One region of the Streptomyces sp. NPDC030820 genome, then DNA from elsewhere that is predicted to be linked to it. Evidence: riboswitches for the same ligand, from Rfam matches in the RefSeq annotation. Region 1 holds a riboswitch; the other holds the start of a gene.
What was found. A riboswitch is a leader RNA that binds a small molecule or an ion and turns the genes downstream of it on or off. The one in region 1 is predicted to bind glycine.
Positions count from the first base shown of each region.

Region 1 (14,854 bases):
TAGTCGGCGATCCAGAGGCCGTCGCCCGCGTAGGAGGTCGTGTCGACGGTCAGCCAGAAGTCGCGATTGCAGTAGAGCAGAACCCGGTTGTGCGGCCGTAATTCCTTCAGCGTGCGGATGAAGTGGTCCTTCTCCGCGTTGCTCGCGTGAGTGCCGTCGCCGGTGGTCTCCCAGTCGACCGCCAGGAGGTCGCCGGCGCGTTCCGGGGCGTGCTGGACGAAGTACTCGGCCTGGGCGGTGACGTTGCCGGGCCACAGGAAGTGGTAGAAGCCGACGACCAGTCCGGCGTCGCGGCCCCGCTTGGTCTGGGCGGTGAGCCGGGGATTGACGTACGAACGGCCCTCCGTCGCCTTGATGAAGACGAAGGAGAGGCCGTCCGTGCCGTACGCGGAGGATTGGAAGGCACTTACGTCGATGCCGTGCAGCATGTAGGGGTTGTGCCCCCTGCGCCCGCATCCGGAACCTCAGCTTCGGGTGGTCACCTCGCTCAGCACCGACGCGGACTTCGCCGACCAGTCGGAGGTGATGATGCTCGCGTGATCCCTGGCCAGCAGGGCCAGCCGGGCGGCGACTTCGGCGTCCGTCGGGTCGGTGGAGGAGATGGCGGGGGAGACGTTGTAGGCCCCGGTCATGATCGAGATGTAGTGGTTCGTGGAGTAGAACGACGTGTCGTACCCGTTGTTCACGTAGGTCGCCGCGTCACCGTCGAAGAACACGAACCAGGGCCGGATCGAGGTGTCCGAGCTCCAGCGGGCCGAGCGCGGGTCGCCGTTCGCCGCGCCCAGCACCGCCGGGAAGGCCTCGGCCTGTGAGATGTTCCCGGCCCCGTACAGGTCGCGCAGATGGTCGCCGTACTCCTGGTCCGTCCAGTAGTGGTCGAAGGGGTTGTTCATCTCCACGGTGCCGGGGATCACCTCGAAGATGAACTTGCCCTTGAGGGAGTCGCGGCTGGGCCAGGCGTTGGCCCTGGCGGCCGCGTCCAGCGTGCTGTAGGTGCCGCCCAGCAGGTCGGCCGGCTTGTAGACGCTGCTGCCGAGCTTCTGGTGGATCAGCGTGTCGAACTCGTCCGGCCCGAGCCCGGCGTTGTTGTTGAAGCCGACCTTCATCTCGATCTTGAAGACGATCGGCGGGTGGTCGGGGTGGAGCTGGTTCCAGGCCGCGATGTTGTCCAGGCAGCTGCCGAAGTCCTGGTTGCGGTTCTTGCTGTACAGCTCGCTCGGGGTCTTGGCCGCCTCGCAGTTGTTGTCGTCGCCCAGCGGATTGCTGTGGCTGACCCGCCAGCGGTGACTGATGCTGTCCACGTACACGTCCAGCTCCAGCAGCGAGGCGCCGGAGTCCAGCGCCTGTGCGAAGTAGGTGTACTTGGCCTTGTCGTACGCGTTGTGCGTGCCGATCGCCGTCGTCTCGGAGAACTTCGGCGCCGCCGCGTGGGCGTTGCCCGGCCCCACCATCAGCAGAGCACCGGCACCCACGAGCGCCGCCAGCCGTCTCACCGCACCCATTGCTCAACTCCCTTTTGTTGTCGCCGAGTTGGCGGCAGCGTAAGAGCGAGCGGTTACTGCGCGGTAGCCCCCGGAGGAACATCGGCCACTCTCCGGCCGTCGCGTGGCCCGTCACCGCTGGCGGCTAGATTGCTAGCATGCTAGCCTCGGAGTGTGGGTGATGAGGAAGTCAAGCAGTTCAACGTGTACCTGCCGATCGGACTGATCAAGCAGGTCAAGTACCGCGCCATCGAGTCGGGCATGTCCTTGTCGGCACTGGTCGCAGAAGCGCTGCGCGCCTACCTCGACGACGCCCATGGGCAGGAACAGCAGTCGACCGAGAAGGAGAGCTGACATGGCGACCGAAGGCATCGAGGCCGTGTTCCTGGAGACCCACAACTGGGGCAGGGCGGCGAAGTTCTTCCAGGCGCTCGGTTACGAGCTGGAGTTCGCGACCGACCACAACTCCGGCCAGTTCCGCATCGGCGACGGGCCGTACGTGTTCATCGCCGAGGTCCCCGAGGACCGTGCGCCGCGGACACAGATCGTGCTGAGGGTGCCGGACGCGGACGCGTTCCGCGCCGATCCCGAAGTCGAGGTGGTCACGCCGTTCGAGGACACCCACTTCGGGACCCGGATGATGACGGTCCGCGACCCCGACGGGCGGCTGTGGAGCCTCCAGGCCCCCGCGGCGAAGTGACGGGGACGGGAAGCGGCGCCATGACCGACGAGCGAGGCGGGACACCGGACAACACCGCCGTGCGGTGCGCCCTGTGGCGGGCGATGCACGTCCAGGTCGATCCGCCGCCCCATGTCCTGGAGGACGAGATCGGTCTGCGGCTCGTTTCCCCCGGCGACGGCTGGCGCGACCGCCCGGACATGGACCCGCAGGGCACCCGCGGATTCCGGGCCGCCATGGTGGCCCGCGCCCGCTTCATCGAGGACCTGGTCGCCGAGCAGGCGGACCGGGGCGTCGACCAGTACGTCCTCCTCGGCGCCGGCCTCGACACCTTCGCCCAGCGCAGACCGGAGACCGCGTCCCGGCTGCACGTCTTCGAGGTGGACCAGCCCGGCACGCAGAACTTCAAGCGTCGGCGCCTCGCCGAACTCGGCTACGGCATCCCGGACCGGCTGCACCTGGTGCCGGTCGACTTCGAGGCGAGCGCCGGGACCTGGCCGGAGCAGCTCACCGCGGCCGGATTCGACCCCGGCCGGCCGGCGGTCGTCGCCTCGTCCGGCGTCACGATGTACCTCACCAAGGACGCCACCGCTGCCACCCTGCGCCAACTCGCCGGGCTCGCCCCCGGCTCGACCCTCGCCATGACCTTCCTGCTGCCGGAGGACCTGGTGGCCGAGGCCGACCGCGCCGGCCTCAAGGCGAGCGAGGCGGGCGCCCGGGCATCCGGCACGCCGTTCCTCAGCTTCTACACCCCCGACGAGATGCTGACCCTGGCCCACGAGGCCGGCTTCAGGGAGGCCCACCACATCCCGGGCGCCTCACACGCCGAGCGCTACTTCACCGGCCGCACCGACGGCCTGCGCCCGTCAACCGGGGAGGACCTGCTGCTGGCCCGGACCTGACAGCGTCAGCACTCGATGATGTTGACCGCCAGCCCGCCCCGCGCCGTCTCCTTGTACTTCACGGACATGTCCGCGCCGGTGTCCTTCATGGTCTTGATGACCTTGTCCAGGGACACCTTGTGGGAGCCGTCGCCGCGCATGGCCATCTTCGCCGCGGTGACCGCCTTCACCGCGGCCATGCCGTTGCGCTCGATGCACGGGATCTGGACCAGGCCGCCGACCGGGTCGCAGGTCAGGCCGAGGTTGTGCTCCATGCCGATCTCGGCCGCGTTCTCGACCTGCTCCGGGGAGCCGCCCAGCACCTCGGCCAGCGCGCCCGCGGCCATCGAGCAGGCGGAGCCGACCTCGCCCTGGCAGCCGACCTCGGCGCCGGAGATGGAGGCGTTCTCCTTGAAGAGCATGCCGATGGCGCCGGCGGCGAGGAGGAAGCGGACCACCCCGTCCTCGTCGGCGCCGGGGACGAAGTTGATGTAGTAGTGCAGGACCGCCGGGATGATGCCGGCCGCGCCGTTCGTGGGGGCGGTCACCACCCGGCCGCCGGCCGCGTTCTCCTCGTTCACCGCCATCGCGTAGAGCGTGATCCACTCCATGGCGTGGGCCAGCGGGTCGCCCTCGGCGCGCAGCTGCCGGGCGGAGACGGCCGCGCGGCGGCGCACCTTCAGGCCGCCGGGCAGGATGCCCTCACGGGACATGCCGCGCCGGACGCACTCGCGCATCACCCGCCAGATCTCCAGCAGGCCCGCGCGGATCTCCTCCTCCGTGCGCCAGGCCCGCTCGTTCTCCAGCATCAGGGAGGAGATCGACAGGCCGGTGTCCTTCGTCAGGCGGAGCAGCTCGTCGCCCGTGCGGAAGGGGTACTTCAGGACCGTGTCGTCCAGCTTGATCCGGTCCGCGCCGACCGCCTCCTCGTCCACGACGAAGCCGCCGCCGACCGAGTAGTACGTCTTCGACAACAGCTCCGCGCCGGAGGCGTCGTACGCCCACAGCGTCATGCCGTTGGCGTGGTACGGCAGGGCCTTGCGGCGGTGCAGCACGAGATCCTTGTCGAAGTCGAACGCGATCTCGTGCTCGCCCAGGAGACTGATCCGGCCCTCGGCCTTGATCGCCTCCACCCGCGCGTCCGCCGTCTCCACGTCCACCGTGCGCGGCGAGTCGCCGGTCAGGCCGAGCAGGACGGCCTTCGGGGTGCCGTGGCCGTGTCCGGTCGCGCCCAGGGAGCCGTACAGCTCCGTCCGGACGGTGGCGGTCTTTTCCAGCAGCCCTTCGTTGCGCAGGCGGCGGGCGAACATCCGCGCCGCGCGCATCGGGCCCACCGTGTGGGAGCTGGACGGGCCGATGCCGATCGAGAACAGGTCGAAGACCGAGATGGCCACGGTCACTCCTCAAGACGGGGGGGTGGCGGGGCACCCTCCGGGATCTCCGTCGGGCGCCCCACCGGGGACTTGCTTGTCCGGGTCTACTTGTTCAGGCCCGGGTACAGCGGGTGCTTGTCGGCGAGCGCCTTCACGCGCGCCTTGAGGGCCTCCGCGTCGTACGACGGTTTCAGCGCCTCGGCGATCACGTCCGCGACCTCGGCGAAGTCCTCGGCCGTGAAGCCGCGGGTGGCGAGGGCGGGCGTACCGATCCGCAGGCCCGACGTCACCATCGGGGGACGCGGGTCGTTCGGGACCGCGTTGCGGTTGACCGTGATGCCGACCTCGTGGAGGCGGTCCTCGGCCTGCTGCCCGTCCAGCTCCGACTCGCGCAGGTCGACCAGGATGAGGTGCACGTCCGTGCCGCCGGACAGGACGTTCACCCCGGCCTCACGCGCGTCGGCCGCCGTCAGGCGCTCGGCGAGGATACGGGCACCCTCCACGGTACGACGTTGGCGTTCCTTGAACTCCTCCGAGGCGGCGACCTTGAAGGAGACCGCCTTCGCCGCGATCACGTGCTCCAGGGGACCGCCCTGGAAGCCCGGGAAGACGGAGGAGTTCAGCTTCTTCGCGAAGTCCTTGCTGCGGGCGAGGATGATGCCGCCGCGCGGACCGCCCAGCGTCTTGTGCGTGGTGGAGGTGACCACGTCGGCGTACGGCACCGGGTTCGCGTGCAGACCGGCCGCGACCAGGCCCGCGAAGTGCGCCATGTCGACCCACAGGTAGGCCTCGACCTCGTCCGCGATCCGGCGGAAGGCGGCGAAGTCCAGCTCGCGCGGGTACGCCGACCAGCCCGCGATGATCACCTTCGGGCGGTGCTCCTTGGCGAGCCGCTCGACCTCGGCCATGTCGACCAGGCCGGTTACGGCGTCCACGTGGTAGGCGACCACGTTGAACTGCTTGCCGGAGAAGTTGAGGCGCATGCCGTGGGTCAGATGGCCGCCGTGCGCGAGGTCCAGGCCGAGGATGGTGTCCCCGGGCTGGGCCAGCGCGAACAGCGCCGCCTGGTTGGCGGAGGCGCCGGAGTGGGGCTGGACGTTGGCGTACTCGGCGCCGAACAGCTCCTTGATCCGGTCGATCGCGATCTGCTCGGCGACGTCGACGTGCTCGCAGCCGCCGTAGTAGCGGCGGCCCGGGTAGCCCTCGGCGTACTTGTTGGTGAGGACGGAGCCCTGCGCCTCCATCACCGCGAGCGGCGCGAAGTTCTCGGAGGCGATCATCTCCAGCGTGGACTGCTGGCGGCCGAGCTCGGCGTCGACCGCGGCGGCGATCTCCGGGTCCAGCTCGTGCAGGGACGTGTTCAGGACGGTCATACGGCTACGACTCCTCAGCCGGCGTTCTGGGCGGTGTACTCGTCGGCGGAGAGCAGGTCGGCCGGCTCCTCCGCGACGCGCACCTTGAACAGCCAGCCGCCCTCGAAGGGGGCCGAGTTGACCAGCGACGGGTCGTTGACGACGTCCTCGTTGATCTCGGTGACCTCACCGGTGACCGGCGAGTACAGGTCGGAGACCGACTTGGTGGACTCCAGCTCGCCGCAGGTCTCGCCCGCGGTCACGGTGGAGCCGACCTCGGGGAGCTGGGCGTAGACGACATCGCCGAGCGCGTTGGCCGCGAACTCGGTGATGCCGACCGTCGACACGCCGTCCTCGGCGGGCGACAGCCACTCGTGCTCCTTGCTGTAGCGCAGCTGCTGGGGGTTGCTCATGGCCTGAATTCTCCTGTACGCGCGGGAGTGCTGATGAAGGGGGGACTGCTGAAGCCGCTGGTGAGCAGCGGAAACGTGCGCGGGGTCACACGGTGACCGCGCCCAGTGTCTACTTCTGTCGCTTGTAGAACGGCAGCGCCACGACCTCGTACGGCTCGTGGCTGCCCCGGATGTCCACGCCGACGCCCTCGGTGCCCGGCGCCGCGTGCGCCGCGTCGACGTAGGCCATGGCGATCGGCTTGCCCAGGGTGGGGGAGGGGGCGCCGGAGGTGACCTCGCCGATCACCTCGCCGCCGGCGACGACGGCGTACCCGGCGCGCGGCACCCGGCGGCCCTCGGCGATCAGCCCGACGAGGACGCGCGGCGGGTTCTCCTCGGCCCTGGCGGCGGCCTCGGTGAGCGCCTCGCGCCCCACGAAGTCGCCCTCCTTCTCGAACTTCACCACCCGGCCGAGCCCGGCATCGAAGGGGGTGAGGGAGGTGTTCAGCTCATGCCCGTACAGCGGCATGCCCGCCTCCAGGCGCAGGGTGTCCCGGCAGGACAGGCCGCACGGGACCAGACCGACACCCTCGCCGGCCTTGGTCAGCGCCTGCCACAGCTCGACCGCGTGCTCGGGCTTCACGAACAGCTCGAAGCCGTCCTCGCCGGTGTAGCCGGTGCGGGCGATCAGGGCCGGGACGCCGGCGACCGTGCCGGGCAGGCCGGCGTAGTACTTCAGGCCGTCGAGGTCGGCGTCGGTGAGGGACTTCAGGATGCCGGGGGACTCCGGGCCCTGGACGGCGATCAGCGCGTACGCGTCCCGGTCGTCGCGCACCTCGGCGTCGAAGCCGGCGGCGCGCTCGGTCAGCGCGTCCAGCACCACCTGGGCGTTGGAGGCGTTGGCGACGACCATGTACTCGGTCTCGGCGAGCCGGTAGACGATCAGGTCGTCCAGGATGCCGCCGTCGGCCTGGCAGATCATGGTGTAGCGCGCGCGGCCCACGCCGACGGAGGCGATGTTGCCGACCAGGGCGTAGTTCAGGAAGGCGGCTGCCTCGGCGCCGGTGACGGTGATCTCGCCCATGTGGGAGAGGTCGAAGAGACCCGCCTTCGTCCGCACGGCGATGTGCTCGTCGCGCTCTGAGCCGTAGCGCAGCGGCATGTCCCAGCCGGCGAAGTCGGTCATCGTCGCACCGAGCGAGCGATGCAGGGCATCGAGCGCGGTGTGACGGAGTTCGGTACTGCTCATCGGTCGGTCGTCTCCCAAGGAATGACAGGCGAGGAACGTTCCTCCCCATCTGTCATCGGAACCTGAGAGGTTCGCCAGGACCGCCACAGGGACGATCACGGCTTGCACCTTGGGTGGAGCCACTGACACAGCGGCCCGCTTTTCAGATGTGCCTCGCCCGCGCGGTAACGGGGCCTGAGAGATTCAAGGGAGGGACTTGCTCCTTCGGCGTCCCAGCGAAGGCTGCTGGGAACTCTCCCGCGCGGATTCAAGCGGCCGGTATGCAGTTGGCGGCCACATCATCGCACGGCGAGCGGGCTTTTGTAACCGACCTGTGGCAGGACCCGGACCCCGCCGGTGACATCGTCCATTACCTTCTCTTTGCGCGGTCGGGGAATGAAGATTACCGGGCCGACAGGGGAGGACGATCACGGTGAACAGGACCCCGGTGTACGCCACCGCCACCACCACCGGCATCGCGGTGCCGAGGCAGCGTCCCGCCCCGGCCCCGGTCGTCCGCGACCTGCGGGACCGGGCCGGCCGCGGCCCGCGGGCCCTGGCCTTCGGGCCCCGCGATCTCGCCGTGATCACCGGCCTGCCCGGCAGCGGCAAGTCGACCCTGATGCAGCGCGCGGTCACCGGCCCCCGCATCGACTCCCAGCACACCCGCGACCGCTGGGCGGCCCGCCTGCCGGCCTTCCTCCCCTACGCCCTCTACCGCCCCCTGGTCCGCCTCGCCCACTACGCCGGCCTGCGCCGCGCCCTGCGCACCGGCGAGGGCGTCGTCGTGCACGACTGCGGCACCCAGTCCTGGGTGCGCGCCTGGCTCGCCCGGGAGGCCCGCCGCCGCGGCGGCACCCTCCATCTGCTTCTGCTCGACGTCACCCCCGAGACCGCGCGCGAGGGCCAGCGCGAGCGCGGCCGGGGCGTCTCCGGCTACGCCTTCCGCCGCCACCGCCGTACGACCGCCCGGCTGCTCGACGCGGTCGAACGCGGCGAACTGCCCGCCGGCTGCGGCGCGGCCGTGCTGCTGGACCGGCCGGCGGCGGACGCCCTGCGGCGGATCACCTTCACAAGGTGAGGCACTGTCACAGCCACCCGCTAGCCTTCATGGTCACAGCAGTGGTTCCCAGCAGGCGGTAGGCAGATGGACTTCCCGGCGGACATTCCCGCGGACTTCCCGGCACAGGCGCACCCCCAGCCGCACGGCGGCTGGCCCGGCAACGAGCTGGAGGAGGTGCTCTCGGCCTCCCTCGGCATACCCGCCGCGGCCGGCCGGATCATCGAGGTGCTGGGCCGGAGCCTGCTCTGGATCCCGCTGCCGAGCGGCGGCGGCCCGGACAGCGGCCCGCTCGACCTGCCCACGCTGGACATCGACGGCCAGGCGTACGTCCCGGTGTTCAGCTCCGAGGAGCAGCTGCGCCAGGCGGCCGGCTCCCATATGCCGTACACCATCGCCCCGGCCGTGGAGTTCGCCCGCGGCCTGCCCGCGCAGGTCGGCATCGCGGTGAACCCCGACGCCCTGGTCGGCATCCCGCTCCCGCCGGCGGCGGTGGCCGAGCTGTGCCGGGCCGGCCGTACGCCCCTCGACGGCCCGAACTCCGGCGCCCGGGTCCGCCTCTTCGAGCCGGACTGGCAGGACGACCCGGTCGACTTCCTCTCCGCCGCGTCCGCCGAGTTCGCCGGGACCGGCGTGGTCCTCACCGCCCGCCGCTGCCTGGCCGCCATAGAGACGGACGAGCCGGCGATGTTCGTCGGCGTCGAACTCTCCCAGTGGGAGGGCGACTTCCGCGCCCAGCCCCTCCAGGCCCTGGGCCGGGCCCTCGGCAAAGTTCCGGTCAAGTGGCCGGTCAACCTGGTCCTCCTGGACGTGACGGACGACCCGGTGGCCGAATGGCTGAAGTCGAACGTCCGGCCCTTCTACCAGTACGGCCACTAGAAGCCGACGCGAGGGGCAGCCAACCCGAGGGGCGCGGGGCGTATCGATATGCGGCTCCACGGCGTGGGCGCGAGTACCACCCACGCACCCGCACCCGCCCATGCACCCGGGGTCCCGAGCCACCAGGCGCATAAGCTGTCTCCCAACACCGGGGCACAAAAAGAAGGGCACGACAGGTGAGCGCGAGCCACAGCGGCAGCGTCAGCGTGGAGCACACGCTGCGCCAGGTCACCCCCGGCCGCTACGACGCCTACGAGGCCCTGCTCCGCGCCCTCGCCACCCCGTCCTCCGGCCAGATCTGGATGCTCCTGTGGCACGGCCAGGCCGGCTCCCCGGACGCCCAGTACGGGAACATGGAGGTCGACGGCTTCCAGTACGCCCCCTGCGTCACCTCCGCCCAGGAACTCTCGGCCAGTGGCTGGAACCGGTCCTACGAGGTCGTCGACGGGCTCGACGTGGCCCGCACCCTCTATCCCGACCACTACGGCCTCTGGCTCAACCCGCACGCCCCGGGCGGCGGGGTCGGCATTCCCTGGCTGGATCTGCGCCGCATCGCCACGGGCCTGGACCGCCAGCCCGCGGGCCCCCTCCGGCTGACCGAACCCGGCATCGAGGTCCCGCAGTTCTACGCCCTCCTCGCGCAGAACGCGCACCGCACCCCGGCCCTGCGCTCCCTGCGCCGCGCCTGGGTGCAGCCGGCGCTCGGCGCGCCGTACCTCGCCATCGGTCTGGACGTGTACGACACCTCCCCGGCCGCGGTCGACTCGGTGCGCGCGATGATGCAGCAGTCCGTCGGCGCGGTCCCGGAGGGCCTGCCGGTGTCGACCGTCGCGATGACCGACGACCACGACCCGGTCGTGATGTGGATGCGGGCCAACGCCCGCCCGTTCTACGACCGCGAGGCCCATGCGGCACCGGCGCCCGCGGCCGACCCCGGATACGGGTACACGAGCCCGAGGCCCTACTGAGCACCCGGCCGATGTGACGCCGGTCACGAAGGCGTGTCCGGCGGCCTTCATCGGTCTCAACTGCCCGGTTTGTGTGTCCGATTAGGTCGAAGTGTCCCTCGATGTCCGCGTCCGACAGGCGATCTTCCCTGTTCGGATAACGGAATCCCCTAGGCGGCATCACGTTTACGCATACTTTCTCCATCAGGCCTGGCGCGTGATCGAGAGCGCGTTGAAGACTCGCCTCTCAAGACGCGAGGCCATCGATTCTGTGATCGAAACCAGTCACAGGAACAGCTGGCTCTCTGGGCCGTCACCCACGTGCGGCCGGCGCAGGTAAGTGAACCAAGCCGCCCACAGCGGCGGACAAAGGCCGGTCACCACCGGCGAGAGGGGTCAGGTCAACTGTGACCGCACCGATCGAGACCACCGGGGCAGAGGCCGGAGCGCCTCCCGAGTCTGTGCTCGCCGGGGCCAAGAAGAGCCAGATCGAAGGGCGTTCACTCAGCCAGATCGCCTGGACCCGGTTCAAGCGGGACAAGCTGGCCGTGGCGGGCGGGGTCGTCGTCGTCCTGCTCGTGCTGATGGCGGTGCTCGCCAAGCCGATCGAGTGGATCTTCGGGCTCGACCCGGACAAGTTCCACCAGGACCTCATCGACCCGGCGCTCCTCGCGCCCAAGGGCGGCTTCGGCGGTATGAGCTGGGCCCACCCGCTGGGCGTGGACCCGCAGTACGGCCGCGACATGCTCGCCCGCATCATCGACGGCTCGTGGGTCTCCCTCCTGGTCGCCGGTGGTGCCACCCTCCTCTCGGTGGTCATCGGCACCGTGCTGGGCGTCATCGCCGGCTACTACGGCGGCTGGGTCGACAGCCTCATCAGCAAGCTCATGGACACCTTCCTGGCGTTCCCGCTGCTGCTGTTCGCCATCGCCATCTCGGCCTCGGTGCAGGACGGCTTCTTCGGGCTCAACGGTCTGCCGCTGCGGATCTCCGTGCTGATCTTCGTGATCGGCTTCTTCAGCTGGCCGTACATCGGGCGTATCGTGCGCGCTCAGACGATGACCCTGCGCAGGCGGGAATTCGTCGAGGCCGCCACCAGCCTGGGAGCCCGCGGCCCGTACATCCTGTTCCGGGAGCTGCTTCCCAACCTCGTCGCGCCGATCCTCGTCTACTCGACGCTGATCATCCCGACGAACATCCTCTTCGAGGCCGCGCTGAGCTTCCTCGGAGTCGGCATCGCTCCGCCGCAGGCCTCCTGGGGCGGCATGCTCAGCAACGCCGTGGATCTCTACACCGCAGATCCGCAGTACATGTTCGTGCCCGGACTGGCGATCTTCATCACCGTCCTGGCCTTCAACCTGCTGGGTGACGGGCTGCGTGATGCGCTCGACCCTCGCAGCAAGTGATCCATCGATAGAGGGGGTCTTCCTCAACGTGAAGACGAGAAGGGTTATCGCCGCCGTGGCATCGGTCACGGTGCTCTCCCTGGGCGCTGCCGCGTGCGGCGGCGGGAGCGGCAAGAGCAGCAGTGGCGGCAACGGAACGAAGGACGCGGCGCTGGACTCCATCGTCAACGCGTCGAGCAAGAAGGGGGGCACGGTCAACCTGGAAGACTCGGACGTGCCGGACTCCCTGGACCCGGGCAACACCTACTACGGCTTCGTGCAGAACTTCTCGCGCCTGTACGCGCGGACGCTCGTCACGTTCAAGCCGGCCGCGGGCAAGGACGGCCTCGCGGTCGTCCCGGACCTCGCGGAGTCCCTGGGCACGCCCAGCAAGGACGCCAAGACCTGGACGTACCACCTGCGTTCGGGCCTGAAGTTCGAGGACGGGACCCCGATCACGTCCAAGGACGTCAAGTACGCGATCGAGCGCTCCAACTTCGCGCCCGAGGCCCTGTCCAACGGCCCGACGTACTTCAAGGCGTACCTGCAGGGCGGTGACAAGTACAAGGGCCCCTACAAGGACAAGAAGGGCCTGGACTCCATCGCCACCCCGGACGACCGCACGATCGTCTTCCACCTGAACCAGCCGTTCGCCGACTTCGACTACCTGGCGACCTTCTCCCAGACGGCCCCCGTGCCGCAGGCGAAGGACACCGGTGCGAAGTACGTCCAGCACATCGTGTCCTCCGGCCCCTACAAGTTCTCGTCGTACGAGGAGGGCGCCAGCGCCACCCTCGTCCGCAACCCGAACTGGGACCCGAAGACGGACCCGATCCGCAAGGCCCTGCCGGACAAGATCAACGTCAAGTTCAAGGTCAACCCGGTCTCGATCGACAACGACCTGATGGCTGACAAGATCACGGCCGACATCGCCGGCGCCGGTGTGCAGCCGCAGACCCAGCCGAAGATCCTGAACGGCAAGTACGCCAAGCAGACGGACAACTCCTACGCCGGCGCCACCGGTTACATGGCGCTGAACCTGCACGTCGCGCCGTTCGACAACGTGCACTGCCGCAAGGCCGTGCAGTGGGCGGTCGACAAGCAGTCGGTGATCGACGCCATGGGCGGTTCGCCGAAGGGCGACGTGGCCACCACGCTGCTGCCGCCGTCCGTCAACGGCTACACCAAGTTCGACGCGTACCCGACGGCGGGCCACAAGGGTGACGTGGCCAAGGCCAAGGCCGAGCTGAAGCTGTGTGGCAAGCCGAACGGCTTCTCCACCACGCTGACGGCCCGTTCCGACCGTCCCGCCGAGATCGCGGGCGCCACGGCCATCCAGAACTCGCTGAAGGCCGCCGGCATCAACGTCGACATCAAGCAGTTCCCGTCCGGCAAGTACTTCTCCAACTTCGCCGGTGTCCCGAGCTACGTCCACCAGCACAAGCTCGGCATGATGATGATGGCGTGGGGCGCCGACTGGCCGACCGGCTACGGCTTCCTCGACCAGATCATCGACGGCAGCGCCATCAAGCCCTCGGGCGGCAACAACCTGATGGAGCTGAACGACCCGAAGATCAACGCCGCTCTGAAGGCGGCCATCGGCAACACCGACTCCGCGGCCCGCACCAAGGCCTGGGGCGACATCGACAAGATGGTCGCCGACAACGGCTCGGTCGTTCCGCTGATCTACCGCAAGAACCTGCTGATCAGGCCCACGTCCGCGACCAACGTCACGGTGACGCAGGCGTACCTCGGCATGTACGACTACCTGCTGCTGAGCTCCTCGAAGTAACAGCAGGCCGGATACCCCTGAAAGGCAGGTGAAGGCACCGGGTGGCCGGGGCGGACACAACCCGCCCCGGCCACCCGGAGCCGCACAGCTGTGGCTGCGTACATCATCCGACGCGTCTTCGGCGCATTGGTACTGCTGCTGGTGGTCAGCGCAGTCACCTTCGCCATCTTCTTCCTGGTCCCCCGGCTCGGCGGCCAGACAGCCACCCAGCTGGCCACCCAGTACGTCGGCAAGGACGCCAACCCCGCGTCCGTCGCCGCGATCAAGCACAACCTGGGTCTCGACCAGCCCATCTACGTTCAGTACTGGGAGTACATCAAGGGCCTGTTCGTGGGCGCCGACTACAAGTTCGGCCCCGACGCGACGCACTGCAGCGCCCCCTGCTTCGGGTACTCCTTCAAGAGTCACGTCGAAGTGTGGCCCCAGCTCCAGCAGCGCATCCCGGTCTCCTTCTCGCTGGCTGTCGGCGCGGCGGTGATCTGGCTGATCTTCGGTGTGACGACCGGTGTCGTCTCGGCGCTCCGCAAGGGCAAGCCGGTGGACCGCATCTCGATGTTCATCGCGCTCGCCGGCGTCTCGCTGCCGATCTTCTTCACCGGCCAGGTGATCAACGCCCTGTTCGTCTACCAGTGGCCCATCTGGGACAGCACCGACTACGTGCCGTTCACCCAGAACCCGGCCGACTGGGCCTGGCACCTGCTGCTGCCCTGGATCAGCCTCGCGTTCCTCTTCTCCGCCACCTACGCCCGGCTCACCCGGGCGGGCATGCTGGAGACGATGAGCGAGGACTACATCCGGACGGCACGCGCCAAGGGCCTCAAGGAGTCCGTGGTCGTCACCAAGCACGGGCTGCGTTCCACGCTCACCCCGATCGTGACCATCTTCGGTATGGACTTCGGCACCCTCATCGGTACCGCGGTGCTCACCGAGACCGTCTTCTCCCTGCAGGGCGTCGGCGCGTACTCCATCCAGGCCATCAAGGACAACGACCTGCCCATCGTGATGGGCGTGACCCTGGTCGCCGCGTTCTTCATCGTCTTCTGCAATCTCCTCGTCGACCTGGTGTACGCAGCCATCGACCCCCGCGTGAGGTACTCGTGAGCAAGCTCGAAAAGGCGGCGCTCGGCGAACCGGCCGGCTCCGCCCCCTCCGACGCCGACGACGCGTTCCTCTCCGTACGCGATCTGCGCATCCACTTCAACACCGACGACGGCCTGGTCAAGTCGGTGGACGGCGTCAGCTTCGACGTGCGCCGGGGCAAGACCCTGGGCATCGTCGGTGAGTCCGGTTCCGGCAAGTCCGTCACCTCGCTCGGCGTGATGGGCCTGCACCGTGCGGCCAACGCCCGGGTCTCCGGCGAGGTCTGGCTCGACGGCCAGGAACTGATCGCCGCCGACCCGGACGA
Region 1 is NZ_JBVIEB010000009.1:369,970-384,823, reverse strand. It holds gene ACZ418_RS26310 (glycoside hydrolase family 25 protein) at 1-428, opposite strand, end outside; gene ACZ418_RS26305 (phosphatidylinositol-specific phospholipase C domain-containing protein) at 465-1,502, opposite strand; gene ACZ418_RS26300 (ribbon-helix-helix domain-containing protein) at 1,656-1,835, shown strand; gene ACZ418_RS26295 (VOC family protein) at 1,837-2,181, shown strand; gene ACZ418_RS26290 (class I SAM-dependent methyltransferase) at 2,202-3,062, shown strand; gene ACZ418_RS26285 (L-serine ammonia-lyase) at 3,068-4,435, opposite strand; gene glyA (serine hydroxymethyltransferase) at 4,519-5,787, opposite strand; gene gcvH (glycine cleavage system protein GcvH) at 5,802-6,179, opposite strand; gene gcvT (glycine cleavage system aminomethyltransferase GcvT) at 6,289-7,407, opposite strand; glycine riboswitch at 7,447-7,559, opposite strand; glycine riboswitch at 7,560-7,657, opposite strand; gene ACZ418_RS26265 (AAA family ATPase) at 7,820-8,467, shown strand; gene ACZ418_RS26260 (enhanced serine sensitivity protein SseB) at 8,534-9,325, shown strand; gene ACZ418_RS26255 (enhanced serine sensitivity protein SseB C-terminal domain-containing protein) at 9,502-10,293, shown strand; gene ACZ418_RS26250 (ABC transporter permease) at 10,680-11,678, shown strand; gene ACZ418_RS26245 (ABC transporter substrate-binding protein) at 11,707-13,449, shown strand; gene ACZ418_RS26240 (ABC transporter permease) at 13,540-14,550, shown strand; gene ACZ418_RS26235 (ABC transporter ATP-binding protein) at 14,547-14,854, shown strand, end outside.

Region 2 (14,854 bases), on a different contig from region 1:
CGCCGGCAAGACCACCGCCCTGCGCGCCCTCGCCGGCCTCACCCCTCTCACCGACGGCCACCTCCGCCTGGACGGCACCCCCCTGGAGCACACTCCCCCGGAGTCCCGCCCGGTCGGCGTCGTCTTCCAGGACTACCTCCTCTTCCCCCACCTCTCCGCCCTGGACAACGTCGCCTTCGGCCCCCGCTGCCAGGGCGCGAGCAAAGCCGAGGCCCGCGCACAGGCCGCGGCCTGGCTGGACCGCATGGGCCTGGCCGATCACGCGAGCGCCAAGCCGCGCCGCCTGTCCGGCGGACAGGCCCAGCGCGTGGCCCTGGCCCGCGCCCTGGCCACCCACCCCCGGCTGCTGCTCCTGGACGAACCGCTCGCCGCGCTGGACGCCCGCACCCGCCTGGAGGTCCGCGCCCAACTCCGCCGCCATCTGGCCGAGTTCGAGGCAGTAGCCGTACTCGTCACACACGACCCGCTGGACGCCATGGTGCTCGCCGACCGGCTGGTCGTCATCGAGGACGGCCGAGTCGTCCAGGAGGGCGGCCCCGCCGACATCGCCCGCCATCCGCGCACCGACTACATCGCCCAGCTCGTCGGCCTCAACCTCTACCGCGGCCGGGCGAACGGGCACACCGTACGACTCGACGCGGGCCCGTCGATCACGACCACCGAGAAGCTGTCCGGCCCGGCGTTCGTGGCGTTCCCGCCGTCCGCCGTCACCCTCTTCCGGGACCGGCCCACCGGCGCCAGCGCCCGTAACCTCTGGCGCTGCGAGGTGGCCGGCCTGGAGACGCACGGCGACCAGATCCGCGCCGACCTCACCGGCGAACTCCCCCTCGCCGCCGACCTCACCACGGTCGCCGCCGCCGAGCTCGATCTGCATCCCGGCGCCGCTGTCTGGGCGACCGTCAAAGCGGCGCAGACACACGCATACCCGGCCTGAACGCATGGGCGCTCTACCGTGAGTGCCCATGACCCTGAGCATCCGCAACCAGCTCCCAGGCACCGTCACCGCCGTCCACCCGGGCGAGGCCATGGCCACCGTCGAACTCCGTCTGGACGGCGGCCAGCACCTCATGGCGGCCATCACCAAGGAGTCCGCCGAGGACCTCTCCCTCGCCCCCGGCTCGCCCGTCCGCGCGCTGGTGAAGTCGACCGAGGTCTCCCTGGCCACCCATCGGGTCGAGGGCCTGTCGATCCGCAACCAGCTTCAGGGCACGATCATCGGCCTCACCACCGGCGCCGTCATGGCCACGGTCAAGATCTCCGTCGACGACGGCGAACTGACCGCGGCGATCACCAAGGACGCGGTGGCCGACCTCGGCCTCTTCGTGGGCTCGGACGTGGTCGCTCTGATCAAGGCGACCGAGGTGTCCCTGGCCACGGCATGACGCGGCGAGGGCCCCGCCCGGAAACCGGACGGGGCCCTGTGGCACCGCTCGCTCAGTCCTCGTGCGCGACGACGTCAGTCCTCGTACGCGTCCAGCGGCGGGCAGGAGCACACCAGGTTGCGGTCGCCGAAGGCCTGGTCGATACGGCGGACCGGCGGCCAGTACTTGTCGGCGGCCGAGCCACCGGCCGGGAAGACGGCCTCCTCGCGGCTGTAGGCGTGCGTCCACTCACCGCCGAGCGCGGCGGAGGTGTGCGGGGCGCCCCGCAGCGGGTTGTCCTCCGCCGGCCACTCACCCGCGCCGACCTTCTCGATCTCCGCGCGGATGGCGATCATCGCGTCGCAGAACCGGTCCAGCTCGGTGAGGTCCTCGGACTCGGTCGGCTCGATCATCAAAGTGCCGGCCACCGGGAAGGACATGGTCGGCGCGTGGAAGCCGTAGTCGATCAGGCGCTTGGCCACGTCGTCCACGCTCACGCCGGTCGCCTTGGTCAGCGGGCGCAGATCGATGATGCACTCGTGCGCGACCAGGTTGCCGGGGCCGGTGTAGAGCACCGGGTAGTGCGGCTCCAGGCGCTTGGCGATGTAGTTCGCCGACAGCACGGCCACCTGCGTGGCGCGCTTGAGGCCCTCGCCGCCCATCAGCCGGACGTACGCCCAGGAGATGGGCAGGATGCCGGCGGAACCCCAGGGAGCGGCCGAGATCGGGCCGACGCCCGTCTCCGGGCCCGCGGCCGGCTGCATCGGGTGGTTCGGCAGGTACGGCGCCAGGTGCGAGCGGACCGCGACCGGGCCGACGCCCGGGCCGCCGCCGCCGTGCGGGATGCAGAAGGTCTTGTGCAGGTTCAGGTGCGAGACGTCACCGCCGAAGTGGCCCGGCTTGGCGAGGCCGACCAGGGCGTTGAGGTTGGCGCCGTCGACGTACACCTGGCCGCCGGCCTCGTGCACCTGGGCGCAGATGTCGGCGACGTGCTCCTCGAAGACGCCATGCGTCGACGGGTAGGTGATCATCAGCACCGCCAGTTCGTCGCGGTACTGCTCGATCTTGGCGCGCAGGTCCTCGACGTCGATCTCGCCGTCCTCGGCGGTCCTGACGACGACGACCTTCATACCGGCCATCACGGCGCTGGCGGCGTTGGTGCCGTGCGCGGAGGACGGGATCAGGCAGACGGTGCGCTGCTCGTCGCCGTTGGCCCGGTGGTAGCCGCGGACGGCCAGCAGACCGGCCAGCTCGCCCTGCGAACCGGCGTTCGGCTGCAGGGAGACCTTGTCGTAGCCGGTGACCTCGGCGAGACGTTCCTCCAGCTCGCGGATGAGCGTGAGGTAGCCCTCGGCCTGCTCGGCCGGGACGAAGGGGTGCAGCTGGCCGAACTCGGGCCAGGTGACCGGCTCCATCTCCGTGGTCGCGTTGAGCTTCATGGTGCAGGAGCCCAGCGGGATCATGCCGCGGTCGAGCGCGTAGTCGCGGTCGGCCAGCCTGCGCAGGTAGCGCAGCATCGCGGTCTCGGAGCGGTGCTGGTGGAAGACCGGGTGGGTGAGGAAGGCGTCGGTGCGCAGCAGCGCCTCGGGGAGCGTGTCCTCGGCGGTCGCGTCCAGCGCCTCGATGTCGCCTTCGACACCGAAGGCGGACCACACGGCGGCGACCTGAGCCCGCCTGGTGGTCTCGTCGCAGGCGATCGAGACGTGGTCGGCGTCGGCCAGGTGCAGGTTGACGCCGTGCTCCCGGGCGGCGGCGACGATCTCGGCGGCCTTGCCGGGCACGCGCGCGGTGAGGGTGTCGAAGAAGGCGCCGTGCACGATCTCGACACCGCCGGCCTTCAGGCCCTCGGCGAGGATCGTGGCGTACCGGTGGGTGCGCCGGGCGATGGCCTGCAGGCCCTCCGGACCGTGGTAGACGGCGTACATGCCGGCCATCACGGCGAGCAGCACCTGCGCGGTGCAGATGTTGCTGGTGGCCTTCTCGCGGCGGATGTGCTGCTCACGGGTCTGCAGCGCGAGCCGGTACGCCTTGTTCCCGTCGGCGTCGACGGAGACACCGACCAGACGGCCGGGCAGGCTGCGCGCGAACTTCTCGTGCACGGCCATGTAGCCGGCGTGCGGGCCGCCGAAGCCCATCGGCACACCGAAGCGCTGGGTGGTGCCGACGGCGATGTCCGCGCCGAGCTCGCCCGGCGAGGTCAGCAGGGTCAGCGCGAGCAGGTCGGCGGCGACGGTGACGAGCGCGCCGAGCTCGTGGGCCTGGTCGATGACCGGCTTGATGTCGCGTACGGCGCCGGAGGCACCCGGGTACTGGAGCAGCACGCCGTTGATCTCACGCGCGGCGATGTCGGCCGGGATGCCGTCGCCGAGGTCGGCGACGACCACCTCGACACCGGTCGGCTCGGCGCGGGTCTGGATGACGGCGATGGTCTGCGGCAGCGCGTCCGCGTCGACCAGGAACAGGCCCTTCTTGTTCCGGCCCATGCGCCGGGACAGCGCCATGGCCTCGGCGGCGGCGGTGCCCTCGTCCAGCAGGGAGGCGCCGGAGGTGGGCAGCCCGGTGAGGTCGGCGACCATCGTCTGGAAGTTCAGCAGGGCTTCGAGGCGGCCCTGGGAGATCTCCGGCTGGTACGGCGTGTAGGCCGTGTACCAGGCCGGGTTCTCCATGACGTTGCGCAGGATGACGGGCGGTGTGAACGTCCCGTAGTAGCCCAGCCCGATCATGGAGTCGAGCACCTGGTTGCGGTCGGCCAGCGAGCGCAGCTCGGCGAGCACCTCGGCCTCGGTGCGGGCGCCCGGCAGGTCGAGGGCGTAGGCGTTCTTGATCACGTCCGGCACCGCCGCGGCGGTCAGCTCGTCCAGCGAGCCGTAGCCGACCTGCGCGAGCATCTTGGCCCGCGCCTCCTGGTCGGGGCCGATGTGGCGCTGCTCGAACGGGATGCCCGCTTCGAGCTCCGAGAGCGGAATGCGATGGGCGGTCATTGCGGAGGCCTCCTGGTCTGACGCGACCTTCGAAGGGCACCACGGTGCGGGTGCCCCGACGGCCTCCCCCTCTGTCATCTCAACCTGAGAGCTTCACCGGGTACGTCCCGGCTTTCACCGTCGGTGAGAGCGGGAGCCGTCGACACCCGCCCTGCTTTCCAGAGTGACCTCGTCCGTGCGGTACGTGAGCCTGAGAGATTCCGGGGAGGATTTGCTCCTTCGGCGCCTCCGAGGTGGTCGGAGGACTCTCCCGCACGGGGTCAGCAGCCGCTGTCAGCCTACCAGCGGGGTCAACGACGAGGCCCTCGAGTGGCCGCCTCCCTGAATGTGCTCTTTCGTAGTGCTTACGGATGAGTTGCGACCACGTGGAGGGAGAGGGACCGTGCAGACCGACATCGATCCGCGCAACCTGATCGGCCGCAAGGCGTTCGACCGCAATGGCACCAAGATCGGGACCATCGACGAGGTGTACCTCGACGACGCGACCGGCGTGCCCGAGTGGGCGGCGATACGCACCGGCCTGTTCTCCCGAGACGCCTTCGTCCCCCTGGAACCGAGCGAACTGGTCGAGGGCTCCCTCCATGTCCCCTTCGACCGCGCCCTGATCAAGGACGCCCCCGACTTCGGCGTGGGCCGCCACCTCTCCCCCGAGCAGGAGCTCCAGCTCTACCACCACTACGGCCTGGACGTGGCATCGCCTCCCTCGGCCCCGGACCACGACTTCGGCAAGCTGGCGGGGTCGGAGGAAACCTGATCGGAGGCCCCCGCAACCAACGGCAACGGATCGGCGGGCTCCAGCGCAGGATCACCGACAAGAAACGTCCGCACCCTCCCCGGAGGGGACTGCGGCGTCTCGAACCGCACGGTGACCCGCCCCAGCCCACTCCCCTGCACCCACCCGTGCCCGTACTCCGCATGCCTCACGTCCTGTCCCGCCCGCCAGTGCCTTTCGACGGGCTCCGGCCGCTCCACGACGACCTCGGTCCCGGCCTCCTCCGGCGTCTCCGCCGCCCGCGAGGGCATCGCCTGCGCGAACAGATCCTCCTGGGTGTAGTCGGCGAGCCCGGAGACACCCACGCCCAGCAGCCGTACCCCGCCCGTGGTGTCCACCGAGTCCAGGAGCCGCGCGGCCGCCTCCCGGACGACCGCCGGATCGTCCGTGGGTCCCCTGAGCGTCTCGGAGCGGGTCAGGGTCGAGAAGTCGTACCTGCGCACCTTCAGCACGATCGTCCGCCCCGACAGCCCGGCCCCGCGCAGCCGCCCCACGCACCGGTCGGCCAGCCGCTGCACCTCCAGCCCGATCCGCAGCCGGTCATGGATGTCCACGTCGTAGGTGTCCTCGACCGACACGGACTTCGCCTCACGCTCGGCCACCACGGGCCGCTCGTCATGGGCCAGGGCCATGGCGTACAGCGCGTGCCCGTGCGCCTTGCCCAGCAGCCGGACCAGCTCGTCCTCGCCCGCCTCGGCCAGCTCCTCGACCGTGGTGATCCCGGCCCGGCGCAGATGGTCCCCGGTGGCCGGCCCGACCCCCGGCAGGGTCCGCACCGGCATCGGCCCCAGCAGCGCCCGCTCGGATCCCGGCTCGATGAGCACCAGGCCGTCCGGCTTGGCCTGCTCCGAGGCGATCTTGGCGAGCATCTTCGAGGCGGCGAGCCCCACCGATCCGGTCAGCCCGGTGACCGCCCGGATGTCCGCGCGCAGCTTGCTCGCGACCAGCCGCGCCGACTCCTCGTCCCAGGCCCTCCCCCCGGCCTCCAGGTCCACGAACGCCTCGTCCAGGCTGAGCGGCTCCACGAGCGGCGACAGCTCCCGCAGCAGCGCCATCACCTGCTCGCTGATCGCCCGGTACACAGTGAAGCGCGGCACCAGATACGCGGCGTTGGGTGCCAGCCGGCGCGCCTGGGCCATGGGCATCGCCGAGTGGACCCCGAAGACGCGTGCCTCGTACGACGCGGTGGCCACCACCCCGCGCGGCCCGAGCCCGCCCACGACGACCGCCTTCCCGCGCAGGCTCGGCTTGGATGCCTGCTCCACCGAGGCGTAGAAGGCATCCATGTCGAGATGCAGGATCGTGGGCGCGTTTCTCACATCTCCGATGCTGCACCACGGCACTGACAATGCCGTGGCGCCGGGAACGCTGCGGCGCCCGGCGCTCAGACCGCCCGGTTGCGGCGCCGCGCCAGCTCGTCCGCGGGGTTGTGCCCGACCAGCGTCTCGCCGGTGTCGATGCGCTCGCCGTGCAGCTGGGAGAGTGCGCTTTCCACGTCCCGCCACACCACGCCGACGGCGATCCCGAAGATGCCCTGACCGCCCTGGAGCAGGGCGTGGACCTCGTCCGGCGAGCTGCACTCGTACACCGTGGCGCCATCGCTCATCAGGGTCATCCGCTCCAGGTCGCGGAAACCGCGTTCCCTGAGGTGCTGCACGGCCGTGCGGATGTTCTGCAGCGAGACCCCCGTGTCCAGGAACCGCTTGACGATCTTCAGGACGACGACGTCACGGAAGCTGTACAGCCGCTGTGTGCCCGACCCGTATGCGGGCCGCACGCTCGGCTCGACCAGGCCGGTGCGTGCCCAGTAGTCCAGCTGTCGGTAGGTGATGCCCGCGGCCGCGCAGGCCGTCGGCCCGCGGTAGCCGATCTGTTCCGCCACCATGGACGCCGCCCCTCCGCCGTTCGGCACCACCGTCGGCCGCTGCGGAGCGTGAGCGACCGCGCTGCTCGGTTGGGGGTACCCCCTGTTCGAACGCAGCTGAGAGCTAGGGGGAGGGTACGGACCGCTCTCCCCGAACCCGCGTCCGGGGGCACCCCCAGCCGTACCGTCGCCGCTGGTTCTCACGCCGACCTCCGTCCTTGACCTGCCTTCACGACGGTAGGCAGTCACCAGGGGTGCGTCAACGATCGCCACACTCGGCACGCCGAGTGATAATCACCCTAGGAGTGGTTTCCCGTGTCCCACCGCGGGGAAAGGCTAGCCGAATGCTTTCGGGGGAGGCCGTAGGACGCTCTCAATGGCCGGTGGCAATTGCCCGCACACGGGGCGGCGACGCTCACCGGCCGTTCGACCTCACTGGCTGCTGGTGCCGAAGTCCTCGGGCGAGATCTGGTCGAGGAACTCGCGGAACTTCTCCACCTCGTCCTCCTGCTCGTCCGGAATGGCGATGCCGGCGTCGTCCAGCACCGCGTCACTGCCGTAGATCGGCGTTCCGGTGCGCAGGGCCAGCGCTATGGCATCGGAGGGGCGGGCGCTCACCTCGACACCGCTGGCGAAGACCAGCTCCGCGTAGAAAACACCTTCACGCAGATCGGTGATGCGTACCTCGGTCAGCTCCTGGCCGACGGCCTCCAGCACGTCCTTGAACAGGTCGTGGGTCAGCGGCCTGGCGGGGGCCATGCCCTGCTGGGCGAACGCGATCGCCGTCGCCTCCCCCGGCCCGATCCAGATGGGGAGGTAACGGTCGCCTCCCACTTCGCGCAGGAGCACGATCGGTTGGTTGGAGGGCATTTCGACCCGGACACCTACGACATCGAGCTCGTTCACACAGCAACCCTAGGCCGTGCCCGGGACGTTTGGGTAGTCGGGCCGGGAACAGGTGGCCGATCCGGCCGCTCACCGCCCCCGCTGCTCAGGGCAGCCGCACCCCGAGAGCGGTCTGCACCAGTGCCGAGTGCAGCTTCACCGTGAGCGCCGCCAGCTCCTTCGTACGGGCTTCGGCAAGGGCCCTCGTCTGCGGGTTGCGGTGGCGCTTGAGGGGGGCCACCACCTGGTCGACCAGTCCGGCCTCGCGGTCTGCGGCCGCCTTCATCACCCGAAGGTGGCGCGGCTCGATCCCGAACCGGCCCAGTTCGGCGACGAGCGCGGCCACGGTGACCGCCTCGGCGTCGTACGCCCCGTCCTCCAGGGGAGCGATGAGCCCGTACGACTCCCACTCCTTGAGATCGCCCTCGTCGATCTCCGCGGCCGCCAGCAGCTCGGCCCTGCCGATCCGGGCCACCGTGGGCACCACGGCCGGCTCCGGAACGGGCTCAGCGGTGCGCTGACGGCCCACGAGGGGCAGCTGGACGGCCTCGCCCCGCTCCATGGCGTCCAAGTGCTCGCGGATGACCTTGAGCGGAAGATAGTGGTCCCGCTGCATCCGCAGCACACGCGCCAGGCGCTCGACATCCCCGGCGCTGAACTTGCGGTACCCCGAAGGGGTCCGCTGCGGCTCGATGAGCCCCTCCGACTCCAGGAAACGGATCTTGGAGATGGTGACTTCGGGGAACTCGTCGCGCAGCACGTTCAGCACCGCGCCGATGCTCATCAGCCCACTGTCCCTGGCGGCGGTACCGCTTCCGGCACCGCCGCTCGGTGTTTGAAGCATGGACCTTCCCTGGGGGTCCCCCCGGACACCGGTCCGGGGGCGGGTCAGATGCCCTGCCGGCTCGCGTAGAACACCAGCCGGTACTTGCCGATCTGCACCTCGTCACCGTTCGACAGAGCAACCTGGTCGATCCGCTCGCGGTTGACGTACGTGCCGTTCAGACTGCCCACGTCGGCCACGGTGAACGAGCCGTCCGGGGTGCGCCGGAACTCCACGTGCCGACGCGAGACCGTGACGTCGTCCAGGAAGATGTCGCTCTGCGGATGACGGCCGGCCGTGGTCAGGTCGCTGTCCAGCAGGAAGCGGCTGCCCGAGTTCGGTCCCCGGCGCACCACCAGCAGCGCCGAGCCCATCGGCAGCGCGTCCACCGCGGCCTGCGCCTCGGGCGACAGCATCGGCATCTGCGTCTGGCCGGTGACCTCGGCGTCGTAGGCCTCCAGACCGGAGATCGAGATCGTGGACGTCGTCTCGGAGGCACGCTCCGGCGCCACTCCGGGGCGCAGCGGCGCGCCACAGTTGGAACAGAAGCGGGCGTTCTCCGCATTGCGGTTACCGCACCTCGTACACACCAGGACCGACATGGACGGATCCTCCTGCGGCTGCCCCGCCGGGGCGTTGGACGCGTACGGACCGGGGGCGAACCCTCCACCCGCACCTGAGGTTGACGGTTGCCCGAAACCTATGCCGCCGGACCGGGCAGGGTCAACCGACGCCCCGCTCTGACCTCCGGAAATGTCACCGCCCGGACCAGCGACCTGGTCCCGGAACAGCGGGCGCTGGCCCTCCGCGTCGGGCTGTGCGCGATGACGAGCGGTCGCGTTGTCGCTGCCCTCTCGCGCGCTCTTGCGGAACAACTTCGCAAACAACTTCACGGGCGATTCCCCTTGACCGAAACAGACCCGCCCGTGGGGCAGGACGAACCCTGATTGCCTACACCGGCCGAGCCGGACATTCTCACAACGTCCGTATCCACCAGACAGTTTCCACCACGCACCACCTCTTCGGTGCGCCGACCCCCCGCAACCTCATGCCCCTGCCGGACGTCCCCCATGCACCGCCGGTTCACTGGGAGGACGACCGAGCGTAGTCAGGCCGCTTCGCCTGTCGCAAGGCGTCCACGACGATCTTGCCCGACTGCTGGACCGTCACCGTGGCCTGCTCCTTCTCCAGCGTCTGCACCACGCCTCCCGGGATGTTCAGCGCCGGCTCCAGGTCCTGCGGCTTGCCGATGACCTGGAAACGATAGGGGGCGTTGATCTTGTTCCCGTCGACGCCGATGCCGTCACCGGAGTCCGTGAAGTAGGTGCCTGCGACCACCCGGACCCCGTTGACCTGGATCGCCTCCGCACCGGCCGCGCGCAGCTCCTGGATCGCGTCGAGCAGCATGTCCGCCTTGACCGTCCCCTTCGTGTCCTCGATCGTCATCGTGATACCGGGACCCTGCGCCGCCACGGTGCCCGCCAGAATGCCGAGTTGCCTCTCCTTCTCGGCCGTCTGCTTGCGAGCCTCCGCCGCCTGGTCGGAGCTGCTCTGCAGTTCCTGGCGCTGCTTTTCGAGTCCCTGCTTCTCGTCCTCAAGACGCTGAGTACGCGAATCCAGTTCATCGAGAATGCGAACAAGATCTTCCTGGCGTGCGCCGCGCAGCGCGCTGTCGGTGTCGCTGTTGGACGCCACCTGCACCGCCAGGCCGAAGCCCAGGCCGAACAGCAGCAGGGCGACGATGAGTTGCGCCCGGGTGAACCGCGGCGGCCACAGTCCCTTGACCAGCCGCTGCCGGCCGGTCGGCGGCTGCTCCGCCTGCTGCTCCGACGCAGGCTCGGGTGCCCGCGCGGGCACTTCCTCGGGCAGTTCCTTGCGCAGCCTGTTCTCCGGCTGCTCCGGCTTCTCCGGCTGCTCGTTCTGTTCGTTCTGCTCGCTCATCGGTGTCACGCCCGGAACACGTGCCGCCGGATCGCCGCGGCGTTGGAGAAGATCCGGATGCCGAGGACGACCACGACACCCGTGGACAGCTGCGCACCCACGCCCAACTTGTCGCCCAGGAACACGATGAGGGCGGCGACGACCACGTTCGACAGGAACGACACCACGAAGACCTTGTCGTCGAAGATCCCGTCGAGCATGGCCCGCAGCCCGCCGAAGACGGCGTCCAGCGCCGCGACGACGGCGATCGGCAGATAAGGCTCGACGACCGCCGGAACCTCGGGCCGGACCAACAGGCCGGCCACGACTCCCACGACGAGGCCCAGTACGGCGATCACGATGTGCCCTTCTCAGTCTTCTCGGTGCTCGGCTGTGCTGTGCGTACGATCACACTCGGTGCGGCGGGCAACCGTACGTCACCCTCCGTGGAGATGGTGGCGCGGATGCCGAAGTTCTGCTCCAGTGCGTGCAGATACAGGCCGTCCGCGCTGTTCTGGAACCCGGTGTTCAACCGTTCCCCGTCCCCCACCGCCAGCACCGTGTACGGCGGCACCAGCGGCCTGTTGTCGACCAGTATCGCGTCCCCGGCGGCCCTGATCGCGGACAGGGCGGTCAGCCGCTGCCCGTTGATGGAGACGGCCTCCGCGCCGGACTCCCACAGCCCGTTCACCACGCGCTGCATGTCCCGGTCGCGCACCCGGCCGGTGTCGGAGAAGCCGGAGGTCTCCCGCGGGTTGGTGCCGTCACCGCCGGTGCTGGCCTCCTTGGCGTCGTCCACGACGAGCTTGACGCCCGGACCGTGGACCGCCGTGGCACCCGACAGCACGCCCACCAGGTCCGCCTGGGCACTGCCGCCGCTCGACTTCAGCGCCGCCCGCTGGCGCGCGCCGACGTCGTCCCGCAGCCGGTCGACCGTGCCCTCCAGCTTGTCCGCGTTCGCGGTCTCGCTGTCGATGCGGTCGATCAGTTCCTGCCGCTCCTTGGCCACCACGGGCGCCGCCGCCTGCGTCTGTGCCGCCCCGACGGTCACGACCAGCGCCGCGAGGACGAGGCCGGCCGCGAGGCCGAGCTTCGCCCTGAGGGTCCTGGGCAGGCCGCCCTCGCCCTGGGACTTCTTGCGGGCGGCGGCCTCGGCATACCCGTCGTCGAGGCTGTGGTCCATGACGTTGGTGATCAACGACATGGAGGCGTCCGGGCGCTGCGCCCGCGTGGGGCTGCTCCGAACGGGGGGTTGCTGCGGCATGTCGCACATCGTCGCATGTCGCGCGGAGTACCTCCGAATGGCCCCACCGGCGTGCCGGACAGGCCCCCCTTGGGGGACACTTGTCCGGCACGCGCGCGTGCGTAGGTTTTGCCGTGCGGTGGCGTGTACTTCCTTACCGCCGGGCCCTACCGTCCGGCGCTGTCCACGACGGCCGACCACTCGTCGAGCAGGGCCTGCGCCGAGGCGTCATCGGGTCCCTCGGCCCACAGATGGGTGACGGCCTCGGCCGGGTCGGGCAGCACCATCACCCAGCGCCCGTCCGTCTCCACGACCCGTACACCGTCCGTCGTGTCGACAAAGCGATCCCCTGCGGCCTCGACCACCCTCCGCATGACCAGACCCTTGACGGCCCACGGCGTGGCCAGGTCCCGCTTGAGGACATGCGCCCGCGGGATCCGCGCGTCGATCTGGCTCAGCGTGAGCTGCGTGCGCGCCACCAGCCCGATCAGCCGTACGAAGGCCGCCGTGCCGTCGTAGACGCTGCTGAACTCGGGGACGATGAACCCGCCCTTGCCGTCGCCGCCGAAGATGGTGCCCTCCTCGCCGCCGACGCGCGTGAGGTCGTCGGGCGAGGTGGTGGTCCACTCGACCTGGGTGCCGTGATAGGCGGCCACCTGCTCGGCGATCCGGGTCGTCGTCACCGGCAGCGCCACCCGGCCGCTGCGCCGCTCCGCGGCCACCAGGTCCAGCATCACCAGCAGCGCACGGTCGTCCTCGATGATCCGGCCCTTCTCGTCCACGAGCGACAGCCGCTCGCCCACGGGGTCGAACCGGACACCGAACGCGGCCCCCGAGGACGCCACTATCTCGCCGAGCCGCACCAGCCCCTTGCGCCGTATCTCGGCCGTCTCCGTGGGCCGGGATTCGTCAAGACCGGGGTTGATGGTCAGCGAGTCCACCCCGAGCTTGCCGAGCAGGCTGGGCAGCACCAGCCCGGCACTGCCGTTGGAGGCGTCGACGACGACCTTCAGGCCGGATTCGGCGATCCCGGTCGTGTCGACGTTCCGCAGCAGCGATCCGGTGTACGAGTCGAAGACACTCGCCGGGAAGTACAGGTCGCCGATCTCACCGGGGAACGCCCGCCGGTACTCCTGCCGCGCGAACACCCGGTCCAGCTTGCGCTGGCTGCCCTGTGACAGGTCGGCGCCGTTGCCGTCGAAGAACATGATGTCGACCGAGTCCGGGACACCCGGCGAGGTCCGGATCATGATGCCGCCGGCACTGCCGCGCGCGGTCTGCTGCCGGGCCACGGGCAGCGGTACGTTCTCCAGGTCGCGTACGTCGATGGCGCTGGCCTGCAGAGCGGAGATGACCGCCCGCTTGAGCGCGCGGGCGCCTCGGGAGTGGTCGCGGGCCGTGGTGACCGTGGAGCCCTTCTTGAGGGTGGTCGCGTAGGCGCCGGCCAGCCGAACGGCGAGTTCCGGCGTGATCTCCACGTTCAGGATGCCGGACACACCGCGGGCGCCGAACAGATGGGCCTGCCCCCGCGACTCCCAGATGACGGAGGTGTTGACGAAGGCACCGGCCTCGATGGTCTTGAACGGATAGACCCGGACGTTGCCCTGAACGATCGATTCCTCGCCGATCAGGCACTCGTCACCGATGACCGCGCCGTCCTCGATCCGCGCCGCACGCATGATGTCGGTGTTCTTGCCGACGACGCAGCCGCGCAGATTGCTGTGCTGTCCGACGTACACGTTGTCGTGCACGACGGCCTTGTGCAGAAAGGCGCCGCTCTTGACGACGACGTTCGAGCCGACGACCGTGTGCTCCCGGATCTCCGCGCCGGCCTCGACCTTCGCGTAGTCGCCGATGTACAGCGGCCCGCGCAGCACGGCATCGGGATGCACCTCGGCTCCCTCCGACACCCACACCCCGGGAGAGATCTCGAAGCCGTCGATGTCGACGTCGACCTTGCCCTCGAGAACGTCGGCCTGGGCCTTCACATAGCTCTCGTGGGTGCCGACGTCCTCCCAGTAGCCCTCGGCGACGAAGCCGTAGATCGGCTTGCCTTCCTTCATCAGCTGCGGGAAGACGTCACCGGACCAGTCGACCGGAACATCGGGTTCGACGTAGTTGAATACCTCGGGCTCCATGACATAGATGCCCGTGTTGACCGTGTCGGAGAAGACTTGTCCCCAGGTCGGCTTCTCCAGGAAACGCTCGACCTTGCCTTCCTCGTCGACGATGGTGATGCCGAACTCCAGCGGATTGGGCACGCGGGTCAGACAGACCGTGACCAGCGCGCCCTTCTCCTTGTGGAAATTGATCAGCTCCGTGAGGTCGAAGTCGGTCAAGGCATCACCGGAGATGACGAGGAAGGCATCGTCCTTCAACGCCTCTTCGGCGTTCTTGACGCTTCCGGCGGTACCGAGTGGCTTCTCCTCATTGGCATACGTGAGCTCCATTCCGAGCTCTTCGCCGTCACCGAAGTAGTTCTTGACGAGCGATGCCAGGAACTGCACGGTGACAACGGTCTCGGTGAGCCCGTGCCTTTTGAGCAGCCGTAGCACATGCTCCATGATCGGGCGGTTGGCCACAGGTAGGAGCGGCTTGGGCATGCTAGAGGTCATGGGGCGCAGGCGAGTGCCTTCGCCCCCGGCCATCACGACGGCCTTCATGTCGGAAGCGTCCTCCTCACAAGAGACGACGGTCTAGCCGACTTCACCCGTCCAGATTGTCCCGCACTTTTCCACCGCGGGCCATCGTGGCGTAACGTCCGGGACAATCGCCGAGCTCAATCGGCCATGGCGTCCGCCCGAACCAAACGGCGGACCTGTACCACGTAGAGCACTCCTGCCCACCAGTAGAGGGTTGTACCCCATCCGGCGAACGCCCATCCGAAAACAGCGGCCAGTGACGCGATCCAACCGCTCCCGTCACTGAGGAGCAACAACGGGAAGGCGTACATCAAGTTGAAGGTGGCTGCCTTCCCGAGGAAGTTCACCTGGGGCGGCGGATAC
Region 2 is NZ_JBVIEB010000007.1:585-15,438, reverse strand. It holds gene ACZ418_RS20090 (ABC transporter ATP-binding protein) at 1-934, shown strand, start outside; gene ACZ418_RS20085 (TOBE domain-containing protein) at 963-1,382, shown strand; gene gcvP (aminomethyl-transferring glycine dehydrogenase) at 1,457-4,342, opposite strand; glycine riboswitch at 4,511-4,605, opposite strand; gene ACZ418_RS20075 (PRC-barrel domain-containing protein) at 4,725-5,096, shown strand; gene ACZ418_RS20070 (DNA polymerase IV) at 5,018-6,433, opposite strand; gene ACZ418_RS20065 (MerR family transcriptional regulator) at 6,499-7,182, opposite strand; gene ACZ418_RS20060 (bifunctional nuclease family protein) at 7,411-7,884, opposite strand; gene ftsR (transcriptional regulator FtsR) at 7,970-8,707, opposite strand; gene ACZ418_RS20050 (FHA domain-containing protein) at 8,752-9,579, opposite strand; gene ACZ418_RS20045 (DUF881 domain-containing protein) at 9,770-10,627, opposite strand; gene ACZ418_RS20040 (small basic family protein) at 10,633-10,965, opposite strand; gene ACZ418_RS20035 (DUF881 domain-containing protein) at 10,962-11,870, opposite strand; gene ACZ418_RS20030 (sugar phosphate nucleotidyltransferase) at 12,017-14,512, opposite strand; gene ACZ418_RS20025 (CDP-alcohol phosphatidyltransferase family protein) at 14,629-14,854, opposite strand, start outside.
Region 2: another riboswitch for glycine. It lies ahead of gcvP (aminomethyl-transferring glycine dehydrogenase); the one in region 1 lies ahead of gcvT (glycine cleavage system aminomethyltransferase GcvT).